Regions from separate parts of the Pseudomonas sp. GW821-FHT04C07 genome, predicted to be linked through region 2. Evidence: predicted binding sites of a transcription regulator. Region 2 holds the regulator's gene; each other region holds the start of a gene.

Region 1 (2,269 bases), on a different contig from region 2:
AGTTGATCGTTTCCGGCGGTATCCGTAACGGTGCCGACGTGGCCAAGGCCATGGCCCTCGGCGCGGATGCGGTGGCCATTGGTACGGCGGCGTTGATCGCCCTGGGCGACAACCATCCACGTCTGGACGAGGAACTGCGCAAGCTCGGTTCGGCCGCCGGTTTCTACGATGACTGGCAAGCGGGCCGCGACCCGGCGGGCATCACCACTCAGGACCCCGAACTGTCCAAGCGGTTGGATCCGGTGGAGGGCGGTCGGCGTCTGGCCAACTACCTGCGGGTGCTGGTCCTCGAAGCCCAGACCATGGCCCGGGCCTGCGGCAAGTCGCACCTGCATAACCTCGACCCTGAGGATCTGGTGGCCTTGACCGTGGAAGCCGCCGCCATGGCCCGCGTGCCGTTGGCCGGGACTTCGTGGATTCCTGGGCAGCAATACTAAACGCGGAACCTGTGGGGAGAGGGCTTGGTAAGTTAAGACGTTACGCGAACCGTAGCAGCTGGCGTAGCCTGCGTTCGAGTGCGTAGCGCTCGCAAAATGGCAAAATTCGTTCTTTCAGAAAGACCGCGCGCTCCCCATTTGCGACCGCTTCGCGGCCGAACGCAGGCTTCGCCAGCTGCTACGGGGAATGCGTTGAGTCTGAATTTTTTAATTTACCGGCATTAGGGTTAGCCCCTCGCCACCCCCCAGCGGGCACAGACCCGTATGCACCGCGAGGCCTCATGGCCTCGCACTTTCCTTGCTCTGCCAGCCCCCTTTAGACGATTTTCCTGCTCTGGAGCTTGCTGACAATGATTCCATTCCCTGATTCACGGCTGACTTTCTCCCGGCTGACGCTGATGTTCGCGGCACTGTGCCTGTCGCCTCTGGCCTCGGCGGCCGATGTCACCCTGGACACTGGTACCACCGCCTGGATGATGACCGCGACGATGTTCGTGTTGTTGATGTGCATTCCGGGCCTGGCGCTGTTTTATGGCGGGATGGTCCGGGCAAAAAATTTCCTCTCGGTGTTCACTCAGTTGCTTGCCATCGCCGGGGTGATCGGTGTGCTGTGGGTGGTCTACGGCTACAGCATCGTCGTCGACGCGACCGGTATGGTCGCCGGTGAAGTCAATCTGAACAGCTTTATCGGCGGTTTCAGCAAAGTGTTCATGCTCGACATGACCCACGACAGCCTGGTCGGCAGTATTCCCGAAGGCGTCTACAGCGTGTTCCAGATGTCCTTCGCGATCATTACGCCGGCGCTGATTGCCGGTGGTTTCGCCGAACGCATGAAGTTCAGCGCCGCGCTGGCGTTCATGGCGCTGTGGTTCACCTTTGTCTACGCGCCAGTCGCACACATGATCTGGGGCGGCCCCGGCGGCTTGATGGTCAATTGGGGGGTACTGGATTTCGCCGGCGGCACCGCGGTGCATATCAATGCGGGCGTGGCGGCACTGGTGGCGTGCCTGGTACTGGGCAAACGCAAAGGCTACCCGAACGTCGCGATGCCACCGCATAACCTCGGTTTCACCCTGATGGGCGCCGGTCTGCTGTGGGTTGGCTGGTTCGGATTCAATATCGGCTCGGGAGCCGCGGTGAATACCGGTGCCGGGATCATCATGCTGACCACCCAGGTGGCAGCGTGCGCCGGGGTCGTCGGCTGGATGCTCACCGAATCCCTGATCCAGGGTCGGCCCAGCGCGCTCGGTGCGGCCTCAGGTGCATTGGCCGGCCTCGTCGGTATCACCCCGGCCTGTGCTTTTGTCGGTCCGGCCGGCGCCTTGGCGATTGGCCTGATCACCGGGGCCGCATGTTTCTTCGGCGTCAGCCAGTTGAAGCAGAAACTTGGTTACGATGATTCGCTGGATGTGTTCAGCCTGCACGGCATTGGCGGAATCGTCGGTGCGATCCTGACCGGCATCTTCGCGTCTCCTGCATTGGGCGGGTATGTCGAGAATCTGGATATCGTTAGTCAGGTGCTGACTCAGTTGAAGGGCGTCAGCTTCACCTTCGTCTATTGCTTTGTCGTGAGCCTGATCATCCTCAAGGTACTGGAATGGAGCATCGGCCTGCGCACCAGTGGCGAGAACGAGACAGTGGGCCTGGACCTGGCCGAGCATGACGAGCGTGCTTATAGCGTGTGATCCGGCAGGTTAAAAAAGATGAGTAGCCTTGGTTCCCAATGCCAGTCAGTTAAGGGTATGTGTAGGAGCGAGCTTGTTCGCGATGGACGTTAACGATGACGCGTGTTTGCTGGATAAACGCGTCGCCCTCAGGTCCATCGCGAGCAA
Region 2 (2,269 bases):
CGCCACCATCCTGGCCAACGAGCTGGTCAAGGAAGTGTATCTGGGCCATGAGTTCCGCCTGTAAGCGCTGAGGTGTTGGGCAAGTCGTCAGAGCGCCGCTATCAATAAAACCCTATAAATTTTATTGTTACCGCGCTTTAGGCAAACACGCGCCCTCAGGTGTTCAGCCAATAGTCAGAGCGCCAGTAGCAATGAGACCCTGTAAATTTTTATTGTTACCGCGCTCTAGGCAAACACTTCAGTTTCAGGCATATAATTTGCTTATGTTTGGCGCTTCGGCGCCCTGTAGTGGATGGCGCATGTGCGCCGGCAAATAAGGTGTTAAGCCCCTGCCATGAAACCATCGCTAGTCTTGAGAATGGGCCAGCAGCTGACGATGACACCGCAGCTGCAACAGGCCATCCGCCTGCTCCAATTGTCGACCCTGGACCTGCAACAGGAAATTCAGGAGGCACTGGAGTCCAATCCGATGCTCGAACGCCAGGAAGAAGGCGACGACTTCGATAACGCCGACCCTCTGGCCGACAACGTCGAGCAGAAAGCCAATACCGATGTTCAGGAACCCTCTTACCAGGAAACCGCCCCGACGGTGGATAACCTCGAGGAAGGCGACTGGAACGAGCGCATCCCCAACGAATTACCTGTCGACACCGCTTGGGAAGATGTTTACCAGACCAGTGCCAGCAGCCTGCCGAGTAACGATGACGACGAGTGGGACTTCACCACCCGCACATCGGCCGGTGAGAGCCTGCAGAGTCATTTGCTCTGGCAACTGAACCTGGCACCGATGTCCGATACTGATCGCCTGATCGCCGTTACCCTGATCGATTGCATCAACAATCAGGGCTACCTGGACGAAACTCTTGAGGAAATCCTCGAAGCCTTCGACCCGGAACTGGACATCGAACTGGACGAGATTGAGGCCGTCCTGCACCGCATCCAGCAATTCGAACCCGCCGGTATCGGTGCGCGCAACCTCAGCGAATGCCTGTTGCTGCAGCTGCGTCAAATGCCAGCCAAAACACCTTGGCTGAGCGAGGCTAAACGCCTGGTCACCGACTTCATCGACCTGCTTGGCAGCCGTGACTACAGCCAGCTGATGCGCCGTATGAAGCTCAAAGAGGACGAACTGCGGCAGATCATCGAGCTGGTGCAAAGCCTCAACCCGCGCCCGGGTTCTCAAATCGAATCCAGCGAAGCCGAGTACGTCGTCCCCGACGTCATCGTACGCAAGGACAACGAACGCTGGCTGGTGGAGTTGAATCAGGAATCCGTGCCGCGCCTGCGGGTCAACCCGCAGTACGCCGGTTTCGTGCGCCGGGCCGACACCAGCGCCGACAACACCTTCATGCGCAACCAGTTGCAGGAAGCGCGCTGGTTCATCAAAAGCCTGCAAAGCCGCAACGAAACCCTGATGAAAGTCGCCACCCAGATCGTCGAGCATCAACGGGGCTTTCTCGAGTACGGCGATGAGGCGATGAAACCGCTGGTGCTGCATGACATCGCCGAAGCGGTCGGCATGCACGAATCGACAATTTCCCGGGTCACCACCCAGAAATTCATGCATACCCCGCGCGGCATCTACGAACTGAAATATTTTTTCTCCAGCCACGTAAGCACCTCTGAAGGCGGTGAATGCTCGTCTACAGCGATCCGCGCGATCATCAAAAAACTGGTTGCAGCGGAAAATCAGAAAAAGCCGTTGAGTGACAGCAAGATCGCTGGTTTACTGGAGGCACAAGGCATTCAGGTAGCCCGTCGCACCGTCGCCAAATACCGCGAATCCCTTGGGATCGCGCCTTCGAGCGAACGTAAGCGTTTGATGTAACGGGCCACGCCACAGCGTTCCAGTGGCAGGCATTTCTGCCTGCCGCTTTATGCACTGGCAACGAAGGAGAAGCTGTATGCAAGTCAACATCAGTGGACACCAACTGGAAGTGACCGAACCCCTGCGCATCTACATCGGCGAAAAACTCGAACGATTGGAAAGGCATTTCGACAAGATCACCAATGTGCAAGTCACGATGACCGTCGAAAAGCTGAAGCAGAAAATCGAAGCTACCTTGCATATCCCCGGCAATGAAGTGGTCGCCAACGCCGAGCATGACGACATGTACGCGGCAATCGACGCACTCACCGACAAGCTGGATCGCCAACTCAAAAAGCACAAGGAAAAGACCCAGAGCCTCCTCCAGGGCGCAACAGGTCGTTAACACTCCCAACCCATGATTCGACTTGAAAACATCCTGACCCCCGGCCGTTCTTTGGT
Region 3 (2,269 bases), on a different contig from region 2:
CACGCACAGCCGCCATGACATGAGTCGACGTACATGAAAAACGCCCGCTATCGTATGGTGGGCGTCGTGCGCCTTAAGCTTCCGGGTCGCCAAACCCAGTGCTGAATGTTCAGCTGGGGGTGAGCGTAGAGACCCGGGTCTAGCGGCGCAATCGGAAATCGGTGGTGGTTTTTGTAGGAATCAGCCTGGATGTAGGGCGGGCTTCAAGATTGCCGGAAGGTCGTTCCGACCTTATCGCGGGCAAGCCTCGCTCCCACAGGGATGAGCGTTACTCAGCAGGCGGACTTAGCTTCGCTTCAAGTTCGGCCACCTTCGCTTCCAGGCTTTCCAACCGAGCGCGCGTGCGCGCCAGTACCACCATCTGGCTGTCGAACTCTTCTCTGCTCACTAGATCAAGCTTGCTGAAGCCGCTTTGCAGCAGGGCTTTGAACTGGCTTTCGATTTCGTTGCGTGGCAGCGGGGTGTCACCGCTGAACAGGCGGGAAGCGTGGCCGCTCAGGGCGTCGAGGAGATCTTTGGGCGCGAGCATGGGAGGTGTCCTGAAAACTGATGGTCGGCAGTGTATCACGCAGTGTCTATAGTCAATGGTGCAGGCAGGGATGCACGCTTTTCGCGCATGTTGGCGGGCGATCGCGCACTGTTGTTGTGCGTATCTGTTGCGCTGGTTGTAAACAGACGCCTGCTGCAGCGGCCAAGGGATTGAAATCAATGGGTTTTCACGAGATGGCAAGCTTTCTGCTTAGTCGTTGGTAACCCATGCACTGATGCAGTCGCTGTGACGAATGCAGTGCGCCGGGCGGAACGGGGAAGTGTTTCGTCAGGAGCGGTTAGCTGGCGTCGGGATGGCTGTGTCAGGCCGACGATGCGTTACAAAGCCAGGCACTGCGCTTAGACTTGAGCCGGGTTTGTTTTCCTGGGGCAAGTCCACCAATTCGGGAGAGAGTTTTCATGAAGCTAGTCACTGCCATCATCAAGCCGTTCAAACTGGACGATGTGCGCGAGTCGTTGTCCGAGATCGGCGTGCAGGGCATTACCGTTACTGAGGTCAAAGGCTTCGGTCGGCAGAAGGGTCACACCGAGCTGTATCGCGGCGCGGAGTACGTGGTCGATTTTCTGCCCAAGGTGAAGATTGATGTCGCCATTGACGACAAGGATCTTGATCGGGTTATCGAGGCGATAACCAAGGCGGCCAACACCGGCAAGATTGGTGACGGCAAGATCTTTGTGGTCAATCTGGAACAGGCTATTCGCATCCGTACCGGCGAAACCGACACCGACGCAATCTAAGCCACCAAACCCAACGCCCCAGGAGAAAACAATATGACTCTGCGTAATTTCGCAGGGCTAGGAGCCCTGTTGTCCCTCGTAATGCCCAGCCTGGCCATGGCGGCAGATCCGGTGGCGGCTCCAGTCCTCAACTCCGGCGATACCGCCTGGATGTTGACCTCCACTGCACTCGTGCTGTTCATGACTATTCCCGGCCTCGCGCTGTTCTACGGCGGCATGGTTCGCTCCAAAAACATTCTTTCGGTGATGATGCAGTGCTTTGCCATTACCGGTCTGGTCACCATCCTGTGGTTCCTTTATGGCTACAGCATGGCGTTTGACACGACTGGCATGGAAGTAAACGTCGTCAACTTCAACTCGTTTGTCGGCAGCTTCGCCAAGGCCTTCCTGGCCGGCATCACGCCCGCCAGTATTACCGGTCCTACGGCGCTGTTTCCTGAGGCGGTGTTCGTCACTTATCAGATGACCTTCGCGATCATCACCCCGGCGCTGATTGTCGGTGCCTTTGCCGAGCGGATGAAGTTCTCCGCGATGCTGATCTTCATGGGTTTGTGGTTCACCCTGATTTACGCACCGATTGCGCACATGGTCTGGAGTGGTCCGGGTTCGCTGCTGGGTGACTGGGGCGTGCTCGACTTTGCTGGCGGCACCGTGGTGCATATCAACGCCGGTGTCGCCGGGCTGGTGGCCTGTCTGGTGCTGGGCAAGCGTAAAGGCTTCCCGACCACGCCGATGGCGCCGCACAACCTTGGTTACACCCTGATGGGCGCCGCCATGCTGTGGGTCGGCTGGTTCGGCTTTAACGCCGGTTCCGCCGCTGCGGCCAACGGCACTGCCGGCATGGCGATGCTGGTGACTCAAATCGCTACCGCTGCTGCGGCCCTGGGCTGGATGTTCGCCGAGTGGCTGACCCACGGCAAACCTAGCGCACTGGGTATCGCTTCGGGTGTGGTTGCCGGTCTGGTGGCGATTACCCCGGCGG

Evidence for each region. The regulator sigma-54, encoded in region 2, starts transcription at its own class of promoters, with help from an activator protein. The targets are predictions, from matches to a motif close to ANTGGCATNNANNTTGCTNT.
Region 1: the regulator sigma-54 is predicted to act here: its motif matches at 533-552, upstream of AC07UI_RS04875 (ammonium transporter).
Region 3: the regulator sigma-54 is predicted to act here: its motif matches at 723-742, upstream of glnK (P-II family nitrogen regulator).

Annotation. Positions count from the first base shown of each region.
Region 1 covers NZ_JBWKTM010000002.1:278,935-281,203, forward strand. The annotation lists gene AC07UI_RS04870 (FMN-binding glutamate synthase family protein) at 1-437, shown strand, start outside; gene AC07UI_RS04875 (ammonium transporter) at 788-2,122, shown strand.
Region 2 covers NZ_JBWKTM010000017.1:102,870-105,138, forward strand. The annotation lists gene lptB (LPS export ABC transporter ATP-binding protein) at 1-64, shown strand, start outside; gene AC07UI_RS26040 (RNA polymerase factor sigma-54) at 335-1,828, shown strand; gene hpf (ribosome hibernation-promoting factor, HPF/YfiA family) at 1,905-2,213, shown strand; gene ptsN (PTS IIA-like nitrogen regulatory protein PtsN) at 2,226-2,269, shown strand, end outside.
Region 3 covers NZ_JBWKTM010000001.1:404,271-406,539, reverse strand. The annotation lists gene AC07UI_RS01935 (accessory factor UbiK family protein) at 269-529, opposite strand; gene glnK (P-II family nitrogen regulator) at 949-1,287, shown strand; gene AC07UI_RS01925 (ammonium transporter) at 1,321-2,269, shown strand, end outside.